Regions from separate parts of the Neobacillus sp. B4I6 genome, predicted to be linked through region 2. Evidence: riboswitches for the same ligand, from Rfam matches in the RefSeq annotation. Region 2 holds a riboswitch; the other holds the start of a gene.
What was found. Region 2 has a riboswitch for FMN ahead of ribE (riboflavin synthase). Riboswitches for the same ligand answer to the same signal wherever they lie in the genome.
Positions count from the first base shown of each region.

Region 1 (12,433 bases), 2.0 Mb from region 2:
TGCCGTCAACCCATCAGTACGGCCAAGGATCAACAACAGAAACAAATTTTATGAATGTATTACAAAAAGATATTTCTTCGAACAGTAACATAAAAAAAATCCGATTTTCAACAAATGGTGAGCCTGGAATTGAACTAGGGAATCTTGGCAGGAAAGAGGAAATTGAAGTCGTCCAAAAGAAGAATCATGCCTTCTTTTTTTATTTTTCCAAAGATAGTGAAATCCCCTACTTAGTTCCATCAATAGAGACGTATACTGATATTAATAGGGCTTTGGAGGCAATGAAGAATGATCAGCCCCTATTAGGGTTAAAAAGTTCACTTTTTCCAGCTCTGCCGATTAAGGATGTATCCATTAAAGAAAAAACTTTACTTGTTACAATAGATGAAAATTCGAGTCTACGAGAAGACCAAGTTACGATTAACGCTTATGAGTCCTTGTTATTAACAGCTAAAGAATTTGGTTTAGAAAAGGTCATTATAAAAAATTCGCCTATAAAAAAAATCGGAACATTTGACCTATCAAAGGAAAACAAAGTCCCTCGTGCTCCAAACCTACAGACGCTTCAATAATTATTTTTCAATCAACCCCTAGTGGTTGATTTTTTTTATCATGAATAAAATAACTATAATCTCCAAATTATAACAAGTATGTCTAATCGCCCCTCCACCAAGGTATATGTTCTAAAGGTGAAACAACTAACATATGGTGTGGAGGAGGAAAAGAACTAAGGAGGTTGAATGAAGAAAATGCGAGACTACATAAAAAGGGTTCTTATTGCCCTAATTATGGCGCTATGTGTCAGTTTGTTATTTTTAGGTGGAATACATTCCGAAGCAAGTATGAAGGATGAGAAAGAGATAAAGGATGGGTGGATATGGCCTGCAGACGGTATTATTTCTGATACATATGGAACGAGAATGGGTAAACATAAGGGAATTGATATTGCTGGAAAATTGAACACCCCTGTTCTTGCCGTCGATGATGGTCAAGTAGTTAAATCCTATTATTCGAATACATACGGAAATGTAGTATTTATAAAACATCCAAGTCATTTTGTTACGGTCTATGCCCATTTAAACAAGCGAACTGTATTAGAAGGTCAAAGTATTAAGCAGGGAACCGTAATAGGGAAAATGGGGAGAACGGGACAAGCTACTGGGACCCATCTTCATTTTGAAACCCACCAGCATGAGTGGAGATATGATAAGAAATATGCATTGGATCCAGAAAAGTTCTTAGGAAAAGCGGACACAGGAGAGAATGTACAGGGTGGAATAGCTGGAATCAATGACGATGTATTAGAAGCAAGCTCCCATGTAAAACTTCAAAAGGAAGACAAAACAGAGAAAGGAAAAAAGCAATATATCGTCAAACAAGGCGACACATTGTACTCCATTTCGAGGAAAAGAAATATGACGGTAACACGTATTAAACAGCTTAACCATCTGTCCTCGGATCTTATTAAACCTAAGCAAGTATTAAATGTGAATTGAGATAATAAACAACCCGTGGACTCAAGTGTCTGCGGCTTTTTTTGTAGAATCAACTTTAAAAGTTACAAATGCGTTAAAACGTAAACCATTTACTTAACAAAAAATGCAGAAAGCAGTATAATTATAATTGTAATTAAATATCGATCTATCTTCGGGGCAGGGTGAAATTCCCGATCGGCGGTATTTGAGTGAAACTCATAAGCCCGCGAGCCGTTTTGGCAGGATTTGGTGTGATTCCAAAGCCGACAGTATAGTCTGGATGGGAGAAGATGGAGGTTCTGCAGACGTTCAAAAAATTAATGTTTAATGAACGTTTATTAAGCGTGCCTTTGTAAACTCCCTCAAGTATATTTTCTTGAGGGAGTTTTTATTTACTTAGGTCTCGACTGTTTGCTGAACCTCTCTTCCTAAACGCGATGGATCAAAAAAGGAGAGAGGAAGATGAAGAAGATGAAGAAACAGAGGAAAATGAATGTAAGGGCTTATGTGTCAATTGGAATGTTGAGCAGTATTGCATTTCTGTTAATGCTAATACAATTTCCATTGCCTTTATTCCCAAATTTCTTGTTTGTCGATTTCAGCGACATCCCAGCATTAATTGCCACATTGATTTTTGGACCAATTGCAGGAATATTAGTTGAGTTTTTTAAAAATGTCCTTAATTATATTCAGACAGGAAGTTTTACAGGAATTCCTGTTGGCCATATAGCCAATTTTGCTGCTGGCATAGTGTTTATCCTGCCAACATATTTCGTATATAATAGACTCAAAACTAGAAAAGGTATGACATTAGCGTTAATCGCCGGGACAGCTATAATGGCGGTAATGATGAGTTTGTTAAATTACTTCTTCATTTTACCGGCTTATACTGCTCTTATGGGATTCCCTGATATGCGTAATCTGGTAGTCCCTGCTATCTTACCTTTTAACTTAATAAAAGGTGTTATGATGTCATCCATCTTTATGCTTCTGTTCATTCGGATGCAGGCATGGATTAATAAGAACACAACAATTAAAAGCGTCTAATAAATAAAAACAACAGGATGGACTCATTCCTCCTGTTGTTTTTTTGTAAAAAATTAAAACCTCTCACCTTAAAAAGGAGAGAGGTAGTAGCTTAACATTTGTTTTACCTAAATATTATTCAAATTTAGTTGGATTACCATCAAAAGCTTCATCAGCTACCTTAATGGAATCAGTAGGACAGCCTTCAAAAGCATCCATCATATCATCGATTAATACATCTGGAATTTCAACAATTCCTTCATTATCATCAAGAGTTACAAATGCAATGCCTTCATCATCATAATCATAAATATCTGGTGCTGCTGCGCCGCAAGCCCCACATGCAATGCAAGTTTCCTTATCCACAATTGTGTACTTTGCCATGAAAAAAACCTCCCAGTAATATAAACAAAATTATTCTTACACATTTTCCATTATCAAATTGAAAACGGATAACTCATATCTATTGTAAAACTGTATCGATAACTTTTCAATAGAAAAATACCCATATACCTGTAGATTATATAGTTGAATTTCTAATTCTTCCACATTTTTGGGCAACAATCTACATTATTTCATGGTAGAATAAAGAAGAAAAATGGATATTTTGTCGATAATGTACGAAAAACGGCGGGGGACTTAGTATGATGCAACTTGAATCCATTATTCTTTATAGTGTCAAACAATTAAACAGGGAACGGACGATTTACTCCGTCTATCACCTGTTGAATGGAAAAAAATCATCACAAACTATCCAAGACGCCCACCTATTTTCATTAAAAAAATTTTTTGGGATTTATGAGCAATTAACAAGGGACTCCTTTGATGAAATACATCAATCAATGGTAGAAAAAAATTGGTTAATAAATATAGGGGAACAACGATACGATGTAACGACCTCTGGAATGACACTTCTAGAAAACAAACCATTGCCCAAATATATAAATGGCTGGACCTTTCATCAATTATCCTCTCTATTTTGGGAAAGATTGTCCCTACTAATTCAGGTAGTATCCAATCTTGCTTTTAGGGAATCAAGATATATACCCATTCAAAAAAACAAAGACGTCCATATCTGGTTAAAAGCTGCTCTAAAGGATATCACCGTACCTAGGATGGAGATGGGGACTGCTGTCTATTCAGAGTTAAATGAATGTTTTAATACAGTGAAAGACATGGACCCATCACTTTTAGTGTTTCGGTTAACTGGTTTTCAGCAGATTGGATTAACCCCTCTTCAAGTAGCAAAAAAGCTGAAGTTAGATTTTCATGATTATCAGATTGGTTTTACTAATACCCTTCATTACTTGATTCAAAAAATAATGGAAGACGGTAATCAGTTTAAAATTTTACCTTATCTTATCCATGATCTAATGCAAGATGATGAATTAACCCTTTCCTCAAGGAAAACACAGGCATTATTATTACAAGGATATAGCCTTGATATGATTGCAAATCTTAGACACTTAAAGTTAAGTACAATAGAAGATCATCTTGTTGAATTAGCCTTAAATGTAAAGGATTTTTCCATTGATACATACGTCGATAGTGAGTTACAAAATATGATTTTGGAAGTTTCGCGGCAAAAAGTAACCAAACAGCTAAAAGTGATAAAAGAAAAAGTAGGTGCTGCTACTTATTTTCAAATAAGGTTAGTTTTAGCGAAATATGGTGATAGATAATGGAATTAGAAAAGGTTTTAAAAAAACATTTTGGTTATCAAACGTTTAAGACTGGACAAAAAGAGGTAATCACCTCCATTCTTGCTGGGCAGCATACACTGGCAATGCTCCCAACTGGAACTGGAAAATCCCTGTGTTACCAACTTCCTGGGATTATTTTAGATGGGCACATTTTAATTATTTCTCCTCTTCTATCATTAATGCAGGATCAAGTGGAACAATTTAAAAGATTTGGTGAAAAAAGAGTCATTGCTTTAAACTCTTTTCTTTCGGGAGAGGAAAGAAATAGGGCCCTTCATCATTTAAGTCAATATAAATTTATCTTCATATCACCTGAAATGTTGAGAGTTCCCTATATCCTTCGTAAACTTCAAGAGCTTACGATTGCATTGTTTGTTGTAGATGAAGCCCATTGTATTTCCCAATGGGGCTTTGATTTTCGCCCGGATTATTCAAAACTAGGTGAGATTCGAAAGAAATTCGGTAATCCACTAACGCTTGCACTGACAGCGACAGCTACAATAAAGGTACGACAGGACATTGTTGCTTCACTTGATTTAGAGGAAATAGTAAAAATAGAATCGACCATCGACCGACCCAATATCGGCTTTTATGTAAAAGAACTATTTGATTACCGCGATAAACAAGCCAGTGTCCTCGAGTTTGTTGCCAAATTGAAAAAACCGGGAATTATTTATTTTTCAAGTAAAAAAGCAGCTGAACAGATGGCGACATTACTAACAGAAAAAGGTATCTGTCAGTCAATGGCCTATCATGGCGGATTGGATCAAAATACAAGAATACTGATTCAACAACAGTTTATCTATGGGCAATTAGATGTAATATGTGCTACGAGTGCTTTTGGCATGGGTATTAATAAAGAAAATATCCGTTTTATTATTCACTATCACATGCCAATGCAAATAGAATCTTTTCTACAGGAAATCGGAAGGGCAGGTCGTGATGGCGAACCGAGTATTGCCATCCTTTTATATTCGCCAGGGGATGAACAGCTTCCAATCCAGCTTGCAGAGAATGAATTGCCATCTGAACAGCAAATAGACTGGTTGTTTAAAAAGGTAGAACATGACCATCTTCTGAAGGATGGAAAGATCAATCTAAATACGAAACTAATGGAGCTTGGCGGTTTTACCGAGATTCAATGGAGGATTGTTGAGGACTTTGTAAATAATTCATTTCTAGAAATGGCTAGCCTTGAAAAATTACAATGCACTATTAATGATTTTGTTAAGGAAAGATTATCCATTAAGAAAAATAATATTTATTGCATGAAAAAATGGATTGAAACCAATTCTTGCAGACGTGAATATATTTTACATTATTTTGATGAAATATTTTCTAACAAGCTAAATCCATGCTGCGACATTTGCGGGCTTCAAATAAATGATTATCAAAATATTAATTCTAATCATTTTCCTTCAGTAAAAACAAATGAAAAAAACTGGAACGACTATCTTGCTAAAATTCTAATCAATTGTGAGTTGAGGGAATGAAAAAAAAGTATTTTGAATTAATTAATGAATTAACGGATAAAGATTTGCTTTTTCACCTGTACATGACACAGGGAATTCTCTGTGTGATCTCATTGATATTAGGTTTTATATTTTTTGACCATTTCTCCTATTTAAATAATATTTCTTTGAATGACTTTCATATTATATCAATCGGACTCCCTGCTGGTATTACAGTGGTAATGGTCGATATACTTTTAATGAAATCGCTGCCCTCGTCCTTTTATGATGATGGCGGTTTGAATGAAAGAATATTTAAAAATAGAAATTTGTTTCACATCCTTATCATTGCCCTTTTAGTAGCTTTTAGTGAAGAATTATTGTTTAGAGGGATCATTCAAACAAAAGTAGGCCTCATTTTAGCAAGTATTATTTTTGCAATCATCCACTATCGATACCTTTTTAATTGGTTTTTGTTTGTAAATATTGTTATATTAAGCTTTTTTATTGGTTTAATATTTCAGTGGACAGACAATTTAGCAGTCACAATTGTTATGCATTTTGTCATTGATTGTTTATTAGGAGTATATATAAAATTTAAACGACCAATCAGAGAAGATGAACAGGGAGGAGTAGCTCCATGAATAATGAAGAACCATTCAGGGACCAAGCGGAAAGATTAAAACAGCGAATAGAAAAAATTAATGAAAAAGTCGAAGACATGGAAGTTTTGCCGCCACGGGAGCAGATACATCGCCCAAAGAAGAAAAAAACAAAATGGAAGCTAAAATATCCACTTATTCGTCTATTAGTTTTGTTCTTTATCCTCCTGCCTATAATCATATTTAGTGTAATCTCTTACAGTAACGGTGCTAAAAAAATAAATGGTGTTGAAAAACTATCAGTTGAATCAGTAGGGTATGAAACGATTAATTTGGAAAATTCTAAAGATGACGAGGAAACACTAGAAAATCCTGATGAATCGAAGGAAGCAATTTCTGAAGCTAATGATTCAGAAGAAACTAGCCAAGAACCTAACGCCGGAGTAGAACAAACTGAAACGGCTGTGGATACATCTGTTCAACCCGAGAGTACAAATGAAAACAAAACGGATTCTCAGGTATCAGATATTAATAGTGAAAAAGAAAAAGAATCAGAAACTAGCGTAGTATCGACGGAACCAGAAGCTAGTAAAATCATTTCTCATACGGTTAAACCAAATGAAAACCTTTATAGGATAGCAATGACGTATTATCAGTCCCCAAAGGGAATGGAAATTATTATGGAGGCAAACCATCTAACGAGTAACCAACTAAATGCAGGTCAGGTTTTGAAAATACCAATAAACCATTAACCGATCCAAAAGTGAACGGTTCAGATTGTCGAGAAAGGGTATTTTTCTCGGCAATTTTTTATTCTCAGCATTTAATTATTCATTGTACCTGCTAATGGGCCTGTTGATTTCCGCTCTAGGCACTTCGCTTTCCGCGGGCGGTCCGGGGAGCCTCCTCGGCGCTAGCGCCTGCGGGGTCTCCCCAGCCCCGTCCTCCCGCAGGAGTCTGCGTGCCTTCCGCGGAAATCAACAGGGAGGTAATCAACCTAAAGAATTGCAACACACTTTTTCTAGCCTTGCTAATTGTGTTGCAATCTTTTTCATATTTTGGCAGGCTGCCGTAAGGAGAGCCTGTTCCCTTGCTTTCTTCAATCCCCTTAACCGGGAATAGCGAAGCCCGTGCAGCTCTTTTGAGTCTGCGAAGCTTCGCTCAATTTTTTCCTTTCTAAATTTATAAAGCATTGTTCCAGATTTAGATAAGCGATTTTCCCTTACCTTTTCCTTGTGCTCTTCCCAAACATGACGTGTCACTACTTTTCCCTTATTTTTGGAGCGTGTACATTGGGAAAGAAGTGGGCAGTTTTCACATTTCTTCGAATCAGACTTATATTCTTTATACCCTCACGGTTTGTTGTACTGTAGGGTAATTCTTGATTATTAGGACAAACGTATAGATCTCGTTTATTAGCGTTAGCCTTTAAATGAGTAGAATCCGAAAATAAGACACGACCACCTTCCATTTTGTGATTCATTGCCTGGAGAACAATCTCATCAAATATTTCCTGAAAGATATCGGTACCTTTAAAACGATGTTGGCGATTCCAACTAATCGTTGAGTCGTGTGGAACAGGATCCTTAAATTTCAGGCCTAAAAACCAGCGGTAGGCAACATTCATTTCAATTTCTCTTTGTAATTGTCGCTCGGATCGGATGCCATAAATATAACCAATAAACATCATTTTAAATAGAATAGTGGGATCGGAAGGGCGTCCGTTATCATCACTATAATAAGGACGTACCTTTTCAAGAAGGAATGAAAGATCAATATATTTATCGATTAAACGAAGAAGGTGATTGTCAGGAACCAATTCATCAATAGAAACAAATTCATATTCACTTTGGGTAGATACTCTTGGTTTAAAAAAGATTTCACCACTTAATTTTTTATTGTTTGGTTGTGTTAAGAGCAGTGTATTATTGATTTTACAGCTCTGTTGATTTGCGCGGAAGGCACGCAGACTCCTGCGGGAGTACGGGGCAGGAGAGACCCCGCAGGCGCTTCAGCGCCGAGGAGGCTCCCCGGCACGCCCGCGGAAAGCGAAGTGCCTGGAGCGCAAATCAACAGACATGTTGCAAAGCCTATATATTAATAATATTATAATAAATTAACGCGGTGAATGGTTAAAGTTATTGTAGAAAATAAGAGGCTGTCGAAAGTTTCTCGACAGCCTGAACCGATCCAAAAGTGATCGGTTTTTTTTTATAGAAAAACATAATAGAAGGGACAAGTTCATATGTATATACAGAGAAATGGAGGGTGATAAAAATGGATTCTCCAATCCAATTACTTGAAAATACTGATCAGGCAACCAAGCAGGCTCTTGAAAATGTAAGAAAACGAAAAGAAAAATTTGACCGTTTTAAAAAGCGGCATATTCTTTCAATTTGGGCCACAATTATTTTAGCAGCTAGTTTCTTAATCTATTTGTATATCACAGTTGCCAGTATTTATTCCTACTCCTTTGCTGCAATGTTTTCTGCGTTTGTAAATGACTCCAATAATTTAACATTGTTGGTTTTTTGTGTCGGAATGTACGGTACAATGAATTTACTGAAAGAAAAAAAAGACAAAGCAGAAAAGGAATATCATGAATTAAGATGTGAAATTGTCGACCGCAGTAAGGATTATTGGAAAAAAGAAGAAGAATGGAAATCACGTCACATTGTTTTTGAAATGATGAAAACAAAATATGACATAAACTTATATCATGAAAAAAAATAAGAAGCAGACTAACTGCTTCTTATTTGATTAGAAAATCGTCTTTTTACCCTGTTGGTCTTTTAAAATTTCTACTGCTTCCCGGAAACGTTGCGAATGAATGATTTCCCGTTCACGTAAGAAGCGCAGACTATCATTGATATCAGGATCATCACTTATGTTAATCAACCACTGGTAGGTAGCCCTTGCCTTTTCTTCTGCTGCAATATCTTCATATAAATCTGCAATTGGGTCACCCTTAGCGGTTATATAAGTTGCTGTAAATGGAACTCCTGCGGCATTATGGTAGTATAATGCACTATCATGGTCAGCATAATGTGCTCCCAATCCAGCTGCTTTCATTTGCTCAGGCGTGGCGTCTTTCGTTAATTTGTAGACCATTGTAGCAATCATTTCGAGGTGAGCGAACTCTTCTGTACCGATATCTGTTAGAAGGCCAATTACCTTATCCGGAATCGTGTATCGTTGGTTTAAGTATCGGAGTGCAGCAGCAAGTTCGCCGTCGGCACCCCCATATTGCTCAATTAAATATTTTGCTAAGGTTGGATTACAAGTACTGACTCGAACAGGGTATTGTAATTTTTTCTCATAAACCCACATTGAGCTCTTCCCTCCCTTTAATTAAACTTGCCACGGCCATGGGGTATCTTTCCAGTTCCATGGATATCCGGAGTAGCTATTTCCAAATTGAAGCAATGGACCAAATTGGCTTTCAAATGCCTTTTTGATACGTTTTCGTTCTTTTGCGTAATGATTGAATTGATTGATTGCCTCTAGGTCATCAGGATGGGTATCTAAATATAATGTGAGTTCTACTAAAACAAAGTCAACCGTTTGAAGCTGCTCCATTATTTGATAATATTCGGCAGGGACCTGTTTCATGTTGGCAGGCCCCCTTTTGCTTTCTCCAAGGAATTGTACCAAGGATCATAGAAGTCCTTCCAGAGCGTGCCAGCTCTCAATGCTTCTTGCGGTGAAAATTGTGGAAGATTAGGTGGTTGAAAGCCCATATATAAATGTGGCGGGATAGAGTAAGTTTTTTCAGGAATTGGCTTGCAAGGGTCAAACGGACTCGCATAAGGATGATAGGTTTTAAAGTGTGTATTCATTTTAGCCCTCCCTTTATTCAACATCATTTAATAATATGAATTTTTCGTTTTACTATGACATTTATCTTAATAAATGGGATTTATCTAAGGATTATCGAAGTATAATAGATAATGCAGACAATCAATTTTGAGGTGAACTTTTGATGAAACTGATAAACTTGTCCGAAGAATTGTTATGAAGGTTGAAAAGAAGAACAATATGGACAAATTTACAAAGAGGCTGGAAGAACATGGGTTCAGAATTTTAAGTATCGAAGAGGACCAATAACTGAATTAGGTAATATTTTCAATCCTTCTCATACATTGTATGGGAGGGATTTTTATGTATAAAAAAGTATTGACGGATTTGGTTATTTTTCTAAGTGGATATCTGCTCATTAAATGGATTACGATTCCTCATCCATTTGTCCTTTCTGAGTTCTTTATAGGGCTTGTAATAAATCCATTAAAATTTTTTATAGCTTCAGTGGTTTTTTTTATTGGATTTCTCGTTACCGGAAAAGTTATTCGTGAGCTGTTACATAGGACAAGAAAAATGGGGCAGAAACGAGAAAAATTAGGTATGAATCTTTTCTTGGAATATCTCTTCCTTTTTTTTATTTTTTTCCTTCTTTTTAAAATGGGATGGGAGCAAACCCTTGTCTTTTTTAGTTTAAGTCTTTTTTATGGTATGATTTCCATTGAACTTTAAGTTAAGAAATGGGGAAAAGGAAATATGGTTATTAGTTTAGTTGTCCTGTTTATCGGTGGTGTATGTCTTCTTATATATATGTTACGTGAAGCATTTTTAAATAAAGTAATAGAACATGAATTATCTTTTTCTGACTTTCCTAAATCTCTTGGCAGTGTTTCGATCTTTTTTATATCGGATATTCATAGGAGAAAGATATCTGATAAAATTATTAACCCTGTTAAGGGGAAGGCAAATATAGTTGTAATCGGGGGAGATTTAACAGAAAAAGGGGTTCCTTTTGAGAAAGTTAAAGCAAACTTGTTGAAACTAAAGCAAATTGGTCCTGTCTACTTTGTATGGGGAAACAATGATTATGAAGTAGATTATCATAAATTAGATGCCATCCTCCTGGAGTTAGGTATTAAAATATTAGATAACACCGCTGTGACTTTTGAATCAGCAGAGGGTGAAAAATTTTGTTTACTTGGTGTAGATGATTTAAAGCAAGACCGAGATCGTCTGGATTTAGCCTTACTAGATGCAGAAGAGAAAAGTTTTAAAATTCTAGCAAGCCATTATCCTGATATTACAAATAAGATTCTTACTGAACATGAAATTCGCTTAGTGTTATGTGGTCATACCCACGGGGGGCAAATTCATATTTTAGGATATAGTCCACATGAAAGAGGGAAAATAAAAAGATTAGATAATACCATTCTTCTTATTAGTAATGGTTATGGTACCACTACCATCCCTTTAAGGTTGGGGGCACCTGCTGAATGTCACTTGATTACACTAAAGTGGAATTCTGATATGGAAGGATAAATATAGACAATTCACCAACAGGACCCCAGGGCATACACTGAAAACAAGAGTTATGTCACGGCAGGGGGCAAAATCATGCGCTTAGAACGCTTAACGGCCAATAAAATAAAAATTTTTCTAACCTCTGATGATTTATTTGACAGGGGACTCTCCAAAGAAGATATTTGGAAAGACTCCATAAAATGGAATCAGCTTTTTCATGATTTGGTGGAAGAGGCAAGTGAGGAATTTGACGTTGATATCCAAGGTTCTGTGGCGGTAGAGGTGTTCTCCCTCCAGGCTCAAGGGATGATATTGATCATTACCGTTGATGAAGCAATTGAAGATGAGGAAATTCTATATGATGGATTTATTGAAATGCAAGTAAGGATGGAAGGTTTTGAGGACCTATTGTATGAGTTTGATGATTTTGAGGATATAATTGGTCTTTCAAAAAGACTGTCCACTGTCAATATTTTTGGTGGAAGCCTATATGCAATGCATAACCGCTATTATTTAGTAATGAATAATTTAGAAACTGAAAATAATATTAAGGCAGCTTGTGTTTTATCTGAATTTGGTAATGCTTCTATTCTAAGTCCGTACGTTTTAGCTGAGTATGGGAAACGAATAATCGAAAATAATGCGGTGGAAACTATTCTTCAATATTTCAAGTAATTTAGCTTCTTTTTAAGAAAGTAAGTTAGAAGAGGGCAACCACCGCCCTTTCAATCATTAAAAGCTTTTAAGATATAATTTGTAGCCATTGCAATTTTTAGAAATCCTTTAAAAATGCAATTGGCAACGTTTACATAATGGTTCAGGTAGTTGTTTTTTCCTCTTGCATAAATCAATTAAAG
Region 1 covers NZ_JBNPWB010000002.1:714,113-726,545, forward strand. The annotation lists gene QF028_RS05430 (negative regulator of sigma-X activity) at 1-572, shown strand, start outside; gene QF028_RS05435 (peptidoglycan DD-metalloendopeptidase family protein) at 741-1,496, shown strand; FMN riboswitch at 1,640-1,771, shown strand; gene QF028_RS05440 (ECF transporter S component) at 1,938-2,522, shown strand; gene QF028_RS05445 (ferredoxin) at 2,637-2,885, opposite strand; gene QF028_RS05450 (helix-turn-helix domain-containing protein) at 3,146-4,183, shown strand; gene QF028_RS05455 (RecQ family ATP-dependent DNA helicase) at 4,183-5,697, shown strand; gene QF028_RS05460 (CPBP family intramembrane glutamic endopeptidase) at 5,694-6,299, shown strand; gene QF028_RS05465 (LysM peptidoglycan-binding domain-containing protein) at 6,296-7,009, shown strand; partial or broken gene QF028_RS05470 (transposase) at 7,250-8,136, opposite strand; gene QF028_RS05475 (YpbF family protein) at 8,535-8,990, shown strand; gene QF028_RS05480 (manganese catalase family protein) at 9,018-9,587, opposite strand; gene QF028_RS05485 (spore coat protein CotJB) at 9,609-9,869, opposite strand; gene QF028_RS05490 (spore coat associated protein CotJA) at 9,866-10,096, opposite strand; gene QF028_RS05495 (hypothetical protein) at 10,419-10,787, shown strand; gene QF028_RS05500 (metallophosphoesterase) at 10,812-11,594, shown strand; gene QF028_RS05505 (genetic competence negative regulator) at 11,670-12,251, shown strand.
Region 1: it holds a riboswitch for FMN, as region 2 does, so the genes downstream of both, QF028_RS05440 (ECF transporter S component) here and ribE (riboflavin synthase) in region 2, are expected to answer to the same signal.

Region 2 (12,433 bases):
TTTACCGATTTTTTCATTTAGCATATGGCCGAACATTTTTGGCCACCAATAATATAACCCGGCAAACACCGCAAACACAACACCAGGAATTAACACATAGTGGAAGTGAGCGACAAGGAATAGGGTATTGTGGTATTGATAATCTGCAGCACCCATGGCGAGCATTACCCCTGTTACACCGCCGATGATAAAGCAAGGAATGAACGCAAGCGCCCACAGCATCGCCGTTGTAAACTCGATTCGACCTTTTCTCATCGTGAATAACCAGTTAAACATTTTGACACCCGTTGGAATGGCAATCATCATCGTCGTAATGGAGAAAACAGAGTTAACTCCTGGTCCGGCACCCATAGTAAAGAAGTGGTGAACCCAAACAAGCATACTTAATAACGCAATGCCAACAATGGAGAATACCATTGATTTATATCCAAACAGCATTTTTCTAGAAAAGGTTGAAATAACCTCAGAGAACATCCCAAATGCGGGAAGGACAACAATATATACTTCAGGGTGACCCCATAACCAGAATAAGTTTGCCCACATCATATCCATACCGCCACCACTTAAGGTGAAAAAGTGCGTTCCAAAGATCCGGTCAAAGGTCATCAATGCAAGTGCAACAGTGAAAATTGGAAATGAAGCTACAATAATAACCGATGCAATGAATGAAGTCCAAGTAAACATTGGCATTTTCATTAGTGTCATGCCTTTTGTTCTCATTTTTAAAATAGTGACAATAAAATTAATTCCCGTCATTAGGGTACCAATCCCGGCAATTTGCAGGGCAATAGCGTAATAGTTATTCCCGATTCCAGGAGTAAATTCTTTCCCTGCAAGAGGGAAGTAAGCAGTCCATCCGGCATCTGGTGAACCACCAATAACAAATGAAATATTAAACAACATCGCACCACTAAAGAACAACCAGAAGCTTAACGCGTTAAGTTGAGGGAATGCCACGTCACGGGCACCTATTTGCAACGGGATCACCACGTTCATTAAACCAATTAATAATGGCATCGCTGCAAACAAAATCATGATAACACCATGTGTTGTAAAAATTTCATTGTAATGCTGCGCATCTAAAAATTTCATCTCTGGACGAGAGGTTTGAGCCTTCATTAAAAGACCATCTACGCCTCCCCGGAAAAACATCAGCACACCAGAAAGGATGTACATAATCCCAATCCGTTTATGATCAACCGTTGTCAACCATTCTCTCCACAGCCATTTCCATTTCTTTAAATAGGTAACCCCTGCTACTATTCCTATCATTGTTAATAGAATAGCAATCTGAGAACCTAGTATTAATGGGTTGCCGACGATAAAAAAGTCATGCCAATTAATGCCCATTGTGCTCACCTCCATCTGATTTTTCGCCCATGTCCATACCTTCCATGTCCATAGAATGACCATTTGTTTCTTTCTCTTTAAAAATCTTTCCTTTTACGCCATGTACTTCGTACAATTCAGGATTTGTATAAGTTTTAGAATTCATATCAGCATGGTTTACCCAGGCTAGATGAGTTCCAAGGAATGTTTCACGACCCAAGTGTGTAGGCTTAAGAAGTTGATAGTATTTCTTTTCTGTTAACTTTGGTGCAGTATCTTTGACTTCCTTTACCCATTTTTCAAAGGCCTGCGGGGATTTCGCTTCAACTGTAAATTCCATATCAGCATATCCCTTGCCGTTAAAGTTTGTATTTCTACCTAGAAATTCTCCAGGTTTGTCTGCAGTGAGATACAACTCTGTTTCCATCTTGTTCATGGTATACTTTTGACCACCTAAAGCAGGAACCCAGAAGGATTGCATTGTACCAGCAGAGGTTAATTTAAACTGTACCGGAGTGCCAGCTGGAATATTCACATAGTTCACTGTCTCGATCCCTTGTTCCGGATAGCTAAAAATCCACTTCCAATCAGCTGATGTTACATTAATGGTAATAGGTTTTTTATTTTCATACCCGGCAGGTACTTTCTCTAATTTATAGATTGTTTTAACAGTAGGAATCGTTAAAGCAATGACAATCAGAATAGGAATGACAGTCCAAATAATCTCTAATTTTGTACTGCCGTGTTCTTCAGGCGGTTCGTAATCTGCATTTTCAGGTTTCGCACGATATTTCCATATGATATATCCAAATAAACCAAATACAACGACGACCACTAGCAGCATAAAAATAAGTGACCAGTTAATCAAATCAAGAATATCACGTGCTGCAGGTCCTTTTGGATCAAAGACGACCATATTCGAACAGCCGCTTAAAAGTAGAATCGGTAATAAAGCTAACAGTGGAATTATGTAGCTTTTTTTAGACATGAATATTTCTCCCTTCCATAATGTACACTTTTAAGATTATAATCGTGAAATCTTTCACAAACAAGAAAAACTATTTCCTTTCTATTTTTTACTGAAACAAACATGGTTATATTAATTATTATTTAATATTAATTAGTCTTTATGTTTTTTCCTAAGACTTATATTAACAACTTTGCCGTGATGTTAATATAGCTTTTTGAATTAAATTGTGACAAATTTGTTAAGGATTTAATATCCATTATAAGGGGGAATAAGGTAAGTTGATTTTATACTAAAATTTAATTTGTCTTTTGTTGTCACAAACCTTTTAATTGTCTATTTTAGCTGAAAAGTGGGATAATACGAAGGAATACATAGTTGGAGGAGAGCACAAAATGAAGGTAAAAGTTAATCGGAATGCAGCAAAAGCATTGAAGAAAATGATGGAACAAGAAGAGGCACTAGGGAAATTGTTTCGAGTATATGTGACAAGTATCCACGGGGATCACGCCCATTATGATTTAAAGCTTGATACACCAACAGAAAACGATGTAGTGGTTACAAGTGATAAAGAAATTGACTTTATTCTTGATAAAAATGATCCGACCTTAAATAATATCTGGATTCAATATTTCCAATTACCAAAAGAAGAATGGCTAATTACCAACCCAACAATGGGCGTACATCATCACCATTAATAAAACAAGAAAAAACGCTTGTGAGTTCACTGCGTTTTTTTTTTGAATATATTCTTTTCTTTCTATTGAAAATTATTCCAACACACTTTTTCGAGGATAGGATATATGAAGTAGTCCATTATAAATTTGTGTTTGCATTAAATGAGCATAAGTTGGTTCTGGAAGTTCAATGACGCGTTCAAAATCACCATAGATTCGCTCTCTTTTCATTCCCATTTCAAATGGTAGAACCGGCTTTATTTTGCCATTAATTTTTAAATGTGTATTTGTGATTAAGTTAATTGAAAGATCTTCTCGATTTACTCCAGGTATTTCAAAAATAATAAAGTAATAATTTTCATTTAGATATATATCAAATTTTGGATTACATACCGCTTCTCTAAAAAATTCATCAGGATGTTTTTGCTTAAGTACGCTAGACCAAAAATTGCTCTCTCTATACTCATTTGTAATCTCTAGCCATTTTCTCATTTTTTCTATATCCATCTTACTACTCCTTTAAAGTTGATTGGCGATAGGCATAGAAGGGTTAGCTATTTGATCTTGATCACTAACATCTGGATCTACATTGCCTGAGTTCATAAGGGAAGAAGCCGGTGAAAAATCACCCAAAGAAAAATTTGCACCGACAAATTTACTATTAGCAGTATGGCTGTTATGCACAGTTGGACCTATATCAACATTTCCGTTTTGCGTAGCTCCATTAATCTTAAAATTTAAAATATTTATTTGAAATGGCATATCATATAACCCCTATAATGTTAGATTGGTAGTACAGGTTGAATGGGCTTATTTACATTGGCAACATCAGTAGTTCCAATTGAAGTTTGATCATTGACGTCAGGATCATTTAATAGGTTTTCCATCATTGCTTCAGTCGGTGAAGTGTCTCCATATGAAGCATTAATTCCTTGTGATTTAGTATTGGAAGTGGGACTATTATGAGCTGCTTCCCCTATAGTTATGGAACCATTACCCGAAATACTATTGATTTTTAAATAATATAAATTGATTACAACCGATGGCATCTTTAAACACCTTTCTATCCTTTGGCTTATGGGTACTATATGCAAAAGAGTGCCTATCTGTTACTTTATGATACTCATGTATTATGAATGGATGTAAATTCGCAGGGTTCTTCTTTGTTTAACAAATATATTAGGTATACTTAATTGTTTGATTAGTTTTTAGTAATGGTGTTAATCTTATAATGGAAAAAGTTAGAAGGGAGCACGTTAATACATATGGATAATTTTAAAAATGATGTTGAAATCAAATTAGTAGCACTGGATATGGATGGCACACTTTTAAATAATAAAGGCCAGATATCGGAAGCAAATCGCCAGGCAATCAGAGCTGCAAAGGACAAAGGGATTTTTGTCGTTCTAAGTACTGGACGTTCTGTGATTACTAGTCGAGAGCATGCTGATTCATTGGAGCTGAATTCATACTTGGTAACGGTAAATGGAAGTGAAATTTGGGATGAGAAACGGGAGTTAGTGGAAAGGAATTTGGTCAAATCGGAGCTGGTTGAGTGGATGTGGGGGTTATCTCAACAGCATAACACAAAATTTTGGGCGATTAGTACCGAGCGTAATTGGCATAATGAAATGCCGGCTGACCTACATACACTGGAATGGATGAAATTTGGCTTTAACATCGATGATGACGCAACAAGAGCACTAATCTTTAATGAATTACAGGCTAAAGGTGAATTTGAATTAAGCAATTCAACACTGAAGAACATTGAAGTAAATCCAACTGGAATTAATAAAGCGAAAGGACTTGGGATTGTTTGCAGCCGGCTGGGTTTGGATATGAAGAATGTTATGGCCGTCGGCGACAGCCTCAATGATTTAGCGATGATCAAAGCAGCTGGTTTGGGTGTAGCGATGGGAAATGCACAGGAAAAGGTAAAGGAGTCCGCGGACTGGGTAACAGCAACCAACGAAGAAGATGGTGTGGCGCAAGCAATCCATAAATGGGTGCTTTCAAAATAAAATTTGGACGAAAAAATTTATTTAAGAATTAGTATGGTATATGCAAACAGGAAATGGGTAAAAATAATTAGGCAAGTCAATTGAATTTGCAATTTACATGTAATTGTTACATGCTAGGAGGCTACAAAAATGGAACAAGGTAAAGTAAAATGGTTTAACGGTGAAAAAGGTTTTGGATTCATTGAGCGTGAAGGTGGAGAAGATGTATTTGTTCACTTCTCGGCTATTCAAGGCGAAGGATACAAAACATTAGATGAAGGTCAAGAGGTTACGTTTGAAATTGAAAGTGGTCAACGTGGACCACAAGCAGTAAACGTCCGTAAAGCATAATGACCCGCCGATAAAACAGGCCCAAGCATTTGGGTCTGTTTTTTATTGAAAGACTATGTTAAAGCTCATTGTTGATTTTGGCACATGTTGATTGGAGCGGAAGGCGCGAAGACTCCTGCGGGAGGACGGGGCAGGGGAGACCCCGCAGGCGCTTAAGCGCCGAGTTATCATGAACGAAACTAGCTCCTTACTCGTAAATTCGTAGGTTAATTTGGTAAGAATGTTTAATGTTGAAAAACAAAAAACCAAATTAGAGCTACATTACGAAAGGAGCTAGTCATTATGCAGGATGCCATAAAATTTGTAGGTTTAGACGTATCAAAGGAAAAAATTGCTGTAGCTATTGCTGAAGAGGGCCGCGGAGAGCCTAGATACTTTGGAATGATTCCTCATACACCTGAAGCAATTAGGAAATTAATAAAAAAACTTGGAGAACCTAACACTCTTCGAGTGTGTTATGAAGCAGGTCCAACTGGGTACCCACTATTTAGACTATTACTTACTTTGGGAGTTCATTGCGATGTGATAGCTCCATCCTTAATACCTAAAAGACCATGTGAGCGTATCAAGACAGATCGTAGGGATTCTATCCGACTTGCTCAGTTATATCGAGCAGGTGAATTAACACCTATTTATGTTCCTGATACGGAAGATGAAGCTCTCCGTGATTTAGTAAGAGCACGTGAAGACGCAAAAGAAGATGAACTAAGAGCTAAGCATCGTTTATCTAAATTTTTATTACGTAATAATCTTCACCCACCAGCTGGAGTTAATAAATGGACTAAAAAGTATCGTGAATGGCTAAATGTATTAAAATTTGAAAACTCATCTTTACGAGTGGTTTTTCAGGAATATTATCATCAATTAAAAGAGTTAGAACAACGAATTCTAAGACTCGAAGAGGAAATAAAATTACAAGCAGCCGAAGGTGTTCATGCTCCAATGATTCAAGCCTTACAAGCATTAAGAGGTGTTGCGCTTATAACTGCGACTAGTCTTGTCGCAGAAATTGGTTCTTTTAAACGTTTTCCAACCCCGAAACAATTTATGGCTTATGTTGGTTTAGTACCGAGCGAATCCTCTAGTGGTGAGAAAAGGAGACAAGGAGAAATTACTAAAACTGGAAATCGCCATGTTCGCCGTCTATTAATTGAGTCTGCTTGGAGTTATCGATATCAACCTTCAGTTAAAGGTGAATTAAAGAGACGGCAAGACGGCTTATCTCCAATAGTTCAAGGTATATCCTGGAAAGCTCAAAATAGGCTTCATAAAAGATATTTTCAACTACTATCCAGAGGAAAAACAGGTGGTAAAGCAATCACTGCAGTAGCAAGAGAGTTGGCAGGTTTTATTTGGGCTATTACGCAAGAGATAAATGATACTTCCAAAATTTGATTGTAAATATTGAAAATAAAATGCTTTTATATTGATTTAAAAATAGAAGATGAGAATAGGGCTCGAAGGCAAAGAGTAATACCGGAAAGGAAAATCCACGTGCCTCCTCTGTGCTATACCTTATAAGGGTTAACGCACGCGCCGAGTTAGTGGAAAAGTCCTTTAAACGGAAAGATAAAATGTGAAAACCCACGAATATCAGAATGCTAACCGCAGTAGAGATTTTTGCTTTCGTGCCGTGTTCTTAACATCTATTCAAATAAATAAGGAGCGGACATGTGATCATTTCTTCTTTAGCTTAAAATAGTGTCTCATCTCTTAGAATGGCAGTCAAGGAGAGCACTTGACAGCCATTCTAAGAGATGAGAATAGGTTGGTAAGCTAAAGAAGGAGATAATCTAGCCAGAAGGCTAATAAGACAACAATGAAAAGAAGCCAAAATTAGCTTCTCTTCTTAAAATTGCCCAAAAATAATACAAATACTAATTTAGAGTGGGGGCCTTGACAGTTTCGTTCATATCAGGAGGCTCCCCGCTACGCCCGCGGAAAGCGAAGCGCCTGGAGCGCAAATCAACAAACAAATTAACAAAGACATAAAAAAGACTGCCGGCAAACCCAAGTTTTTCGGATTTGTCGACAGTCTGCCTCTACATAAATGTAGAGGATTGGTTTAACGATTGATTTCCTTGACTCTGCCAACTTGACCATCCGTCAACCGCACTTTAATGCCATGAGGGTGAAAACTTGACTTTGTCAATATATCCTTAACAGTTCCCTCAGTGAGTTTCCCGCTTCTTTGATCTGCTTTTAGGACTATTTTGACTAAAGTCCCTGGGACAATGTCTACTCTATTTTGACCACTAGACACCCATTTTTCTCCGTGAATTACTTACTTTTTTAGTCTGCTGGCTTTGCAGCTTTTTAGTTGCCTGTGAGCTATTCGAGCTTGAATTCCCAAGGGCTGACTTGTTTTTCTTATTTTCCAGCTGTTGTTTCATCGCTTCTTGCAGACTTATTTTCTTCTTCGGTTCTTCCTGTGGATTGGTTTGGTTTGAATCACTCATAAAAAATCCTCCTAATAAAGTGTTAACCACATTATAAGCTATTTTCGTCCAAATAAAAATTTTTTGGACGTTATTTCTCATTTTTGGAATAACGTCCTTTATTTTTAATACCTATGTTATAGTGGGTACATGTTATCCTGTTGATAATCAATATTAATTTATATTAATTATAATTTAGTATTGATTTTAATAAAATTTATATTATAATTTGTTTAAGCTTTAAAAAATAGTTTACGAGGTGATCAAATGGGTAATGGTAACAAACACTTAACAACAGGATATGGAGCACCAGTCGGTGATAATCAAAATTCGATGACGGCTGGATCACGTGGACCAACATTGATTCAAGATGTACATTTACTAGAGAAATTGGCACACTTTAACCGTGAGAGAGTTCCTGAGCGTGTTGTCCACGCCAAAGGTGCCGGAGCACATGGCTATTTCGAAGTGACCAATGATATGTCAAAATATACAAAAGCAAAATTGTTTAATAGCGTTGGAAAACGCACACCTATGTTTATTCGCTTCTCAACTGTAGCAGGTGAACTTGGTTCAGCTGATACAGTTCGTGATCCGCGTGGGTTTGCTGTTAAGTTTTATACGGAAGAAGGAAACTATGATTTAGTAGGGAACAACACGCCAGTCTTCTTCATTCGTGATGCGATTAAATTTCCTGATTTCATTCATACTCAAAAAAGAGATCCTAAAACCCATTTGAAAAATCCAACTGCAGTTTGGGACTTCTGGTCACTGTCACCTGAATCCTTACACCAAGTTACCTATTTAATGGGTGACCGAGGACTTCCGGCAACACTTAGACACATGAATGGCTATGGCAGCCATACCTTTAAATGGGTTAATGCGGATGGAGCGGCAGTTTGGGTCAAATATCACTTTAAATCCGAACAAGGTGTTAAGAATATGGCACCAGAGCTTGCTGGTAAGTTAGCTGGAGATAATCCTGATTACCATACGGAAGACTTATTTCAAGCAATTGACAAGGGTGACTTCCCAGCATGGAGACTCCATGTTCAAATCATGCCTTTTGAAGATGCTGAATCGTATCGCTTCGATCCGTTTGATGTCACAAAGATATGGTCACATAAGGACTACCCATTAATCGAGGTTGGACGTATGGTGCTCAACCGTAATCCGGAAAACTATTTTGCAGAAGTCGAGCAGGCCACATTCTCTCCTGGAACAATGGTCCCTGGTGTTGAGGCTTCGCCGGATAAAATGCTTCAAGGCCGACTATTTGCTTATTCGGATGCCCACCGCTATCGTGTAGGACCGAATCATAATTTGCTCCCAATTAATCGTCCAAAGGTAGAAGTAAATAACTATCAACGTGATGGGGCGATGCGTTCCGATCATAATGGTGGTGGTTCGGTTTACTATGAGCCAAACAGTTTTGGAGGACCAAAGGAAGAACCTGAACATAAACAAACTGCCTTCCAGGTTAATGGACTTGCTGAACAAGTAGCCTATGATCAAAATGACCACTACACACAAGCCGGTGATTTATATCGCTTAATGTCAGCAGAAGAGCGGGCCCGCTTAATTGAAACAGTGGTAGGCGCAATGAAGCCAGTTGAGAGGGATGACATAAAGCTTCGTCAAATTCAACATTTCTACAAAGCAGACCCAGAATATGGTGAGAAAGTAGCCAAAGGGTTAAATCTAGCTATTCCTCAAGAGGTAAAGTGACTATTAAACTAGTAAAAGGCCGTTTATTAAGATGGACGGTCTTTTTTCATGGTAACAGGAGCTGAGATCTCGTCAGTTTTTTAAATGATTAGTCGAACTATTTTTGCAGGAATTTAAGGGCTAAGATTAGAATTATATTAATATGATGATTCAAAAGGGGGATTAGTATGAGTATCCAGGTAATAGAAAAAGAAGAAATGAAAGTTGTTGGGATTTCATGGAATGGAACTTACTCACAAATCAATACACTTCCACGTCTTTTTCAAGAAATGGTTAATCGACTAGAAGAAGTATCCTATCAAACGAAAGAACCTGTCTTGATTGCACCTTTTCATAGCAGAGAAACAGAATTCACCTATTATGTAACAACGCCCGTCGAAAAAATTGACGAAATTCCTGATGGTATGGTTGGATTTACGATTCCGAGTAAAAATTATGTTTTTGCTACCCATAAAGGAAAGCAAGAGGAAGTCGAAAATACATATCAACAAATATATGCTTGGATGAAAGAATATGGCTATGAACAGGATCATAACGCATTAAGTATTGAAGTATATAAAGAAGAGCATAAACATCTGTATGCTTCTGGGGAGCTTCACTTTGATATTTATTTACCAGTAAAGACTTATAAAGAGTAAACTAATTCTTTCAATGGAAGCAAGCTAAGGGGAGAAGAAATCACCTTAGCTTATGGATTTTATGTGAAATAATGATCAAATGATTTTAGTATGAAAATACTTTTTAGTGCGTTTCCCTTTACTGATCCAATAGAGTATACTATCATTAAAATAAGAATTGTATATTTCCTTCGGGGTCAGGTGAAATTCCTAACCGGCGGTGATGAAGCGTTGCTTCTTAGTCCGTGACCCGGTTAACATATTATTGTTAAACGGTGGATCTGGTGAAACTCCAGAGCCGACAGTTAAAGTCTGGATGGGAGAAGGAAAAGACAGGATTAATTGTAGGGTGAAGTGTACCTATTTTTAACCCTTTATTTTCTATTGTCTTTTACAGGACCCTGAGGACTTATTGTCTTCAGGGTCTTTTTCATTTTAGGGTAAGAATTTAAGTGGAACCATAGTAAGGAGAAGGAAATTATGTTTACTGGAATTATTGAAGAAATTGGGGTAGTCGCGAACATCCAGCGGACTGGCGAGTCGTTTGTTTTAGCCATTGAGGCAAAAAAAATACTTAATGATGTTCACCTTGGCGACAGTATTGCGGTCAACGGGGTATGTCTAACGGTGACATCCTTTACGGGTAAGCTGTTTACGGTAGATGTTATGCCCGAAACGGTCAAAGCTTCAAGTTTAAATATGGTCAAGCGAGGTTCCAGAGTAAATCTTGAGCGGGCGATGGCAGCAGGTGGAAGGTTTGGCGGCCATTTTGTCTCAGGACATATCGATGGAACAGGCATAATTAAAAGTAAACAGTCCTTCGAAAATGCTGTCTACTATGAGATTGAAGCAGAGCAGGACATATTAAAATATGTAATCTTAAGAGGGTCTATAACGGTAGATGGGACAAGTTTGACTGTTTTTGCGGTAACTGAAAATAGTTTTACACTATCGATCATCCCCCATACATTGTCGGAAACGATTTTGGGACTAAAGGGGTCAGGGGATATCGTTAATCTAGAATGCGATATGATTGGTAAATACGTTGGTCATTTTATGAAAAACCTTTCAGGTGATACTGCGCAAAATCATAAGACAGGGATAACGGCACAATTTTTAGCAGACAATGGTTTTAATTAAATTATAGTTTGGAAAAGTCCAATCTTAAAGGGTTTGTCATTTTGAAAGGAGAGATGTTGCGTGTTTAATACGATTAACGAAGCTCTTGCTGATTTAAAAGAAGGAAAGGTTGTTATTGTCTGCGATGATGAAAACAGGGAAAATGAAGGGGACTTTATTTCTCTTGCTGAAAAAGCAACCCCGGAGGTCATAAATCTTATGGCCACTCACGGAAGAGGTCTAATCTGTGTTCCTATTGACGAGGCATTAGCTCAAAAGCTCGACTTACATCCAATGGTTTCCAAGAACACGGATCCACATCGAACAGCTTTTACCGTAAGCATTGACCATAAATTTTCTACAACTGGAATTTCTGCATTTGAACGATCAGCAACGGTGTTGAGTATGGTTGACCCGGAATCAAAAGCATCCGATTTTTTAAGACCAGGGCATATGTTTCCGTTGATTGCTAAAAAAGACGGAGTCTTGAGCAGAACGGGGCATACAGAAGCAGCTGTAGACCTTGCAATTTTATGCGGTGCCAAGCCTGCTGGTGTCATTTGTGAAATCATGAATGACGATGGCACGATGGCACGTGTCCCACAGCTGCGCAAAATTGCTGATAAGCTAAACATTAAAATGATTACGATTAAAGATTTAGTAGAATACCGAAGCAACAAGGAAAATTTAGTTAAGCGGGAAGTTTAAAACAAATTTAGGAGGCATACTCATGGGTAATATTTTTGAAGGAAATTTAGTTGGCTCAGGATTAAAAGTTGGAATCGTGGTTGGACGTTTTAATGAATTCATTACAAGTAAACTATTAGGCGGTGCACAGGATGCACTTAAAAGACATGGCGTCAGTGAGACAGACGTAGATATTGCCTGGGTACCAGGTGCATTTGAAATTTCATTAATCGCCCAAAAAATGGCTAATAGCAAAAAATATGATGCTGTTATCACGCTTGGTACGGTCATTCGCGGCTCTACTCCACATTTTGACTTTGTTTGTAATGAAGTGGCAAAAGGTGTTTCCGCAATCAATTTAAGTAGTGGCATTCCTGTTATTTTTGGAGTACTAACCACAGATTCTATTGAACAAGCTATTGAGCGTGCTGGGACAAAGGCTGGTAATAAGGGATGGGATGCCGCTTCGGCTGCAATTGAAATGGCCAATTTGTGCAGAACGATTGAACTTTAAAATTAT
Region 2 covers NZ_JBNPWB010000002.1:2,752,145-2,764,577, reverse strand. The annotation lists gene qoxB (cytochrome aa3 quinol oxidase subunit I) at 1-1,350, opposite strand, end outside; gene qoxA (cytochrome aa3 quinol oxidase subunit II) at 1,340-2,317, opposite strand; gene QF028_RS15745 (iron-sulfur cluster assembly accessory protein) at 2,692-2,994, shown strand; gene QF028_RS15740 (Hsp20/alpha crystallin family protein) at 3,067-3,480, opposite strand; gene QF028_RS15735 (spore germination protein) at 3,493-3,735, opposite strand; gene QF028_RS15730 (spore germination protein) at 3,756-4,022, opposite strand; gene QF028_RS15725 (Cof-type HAD-IIB family hydrolase) at 4,239-4,994, shown strand; gene QF028_RS15720 (cold-shock protein) at 5,124-5,324, shown strand; gene QF028_RS15715 (IS110 family transposase) at 5,607-6,719, shown strand; gene QF028_RS15710 (YwbE family protein) at 7,390-7,587, opposite strand; gene QF028_RS15705 (hypothetical protein) at 7,580-7,783, opposite strand; gene katA (catalase KatA) at 8,030-9,490, shown strand; gene QF028_RS15695 (GyrI-like domain-containing protein) at 9,658-10,128, shown strand; FMN riboswitch at 10,291-10,439, shown strand; gene ribE (riboflavin synthase) at 10,588-11,247, shown strand; partial or broken gene ribB (3,4-dihydroxy-2-butanone-4-phosphate synthase) at 11,308-11,931, shown strand; gene ribH (6,7-dimethyl-8-ribityllumazine synthase) at 11,957-12,427, shown strand.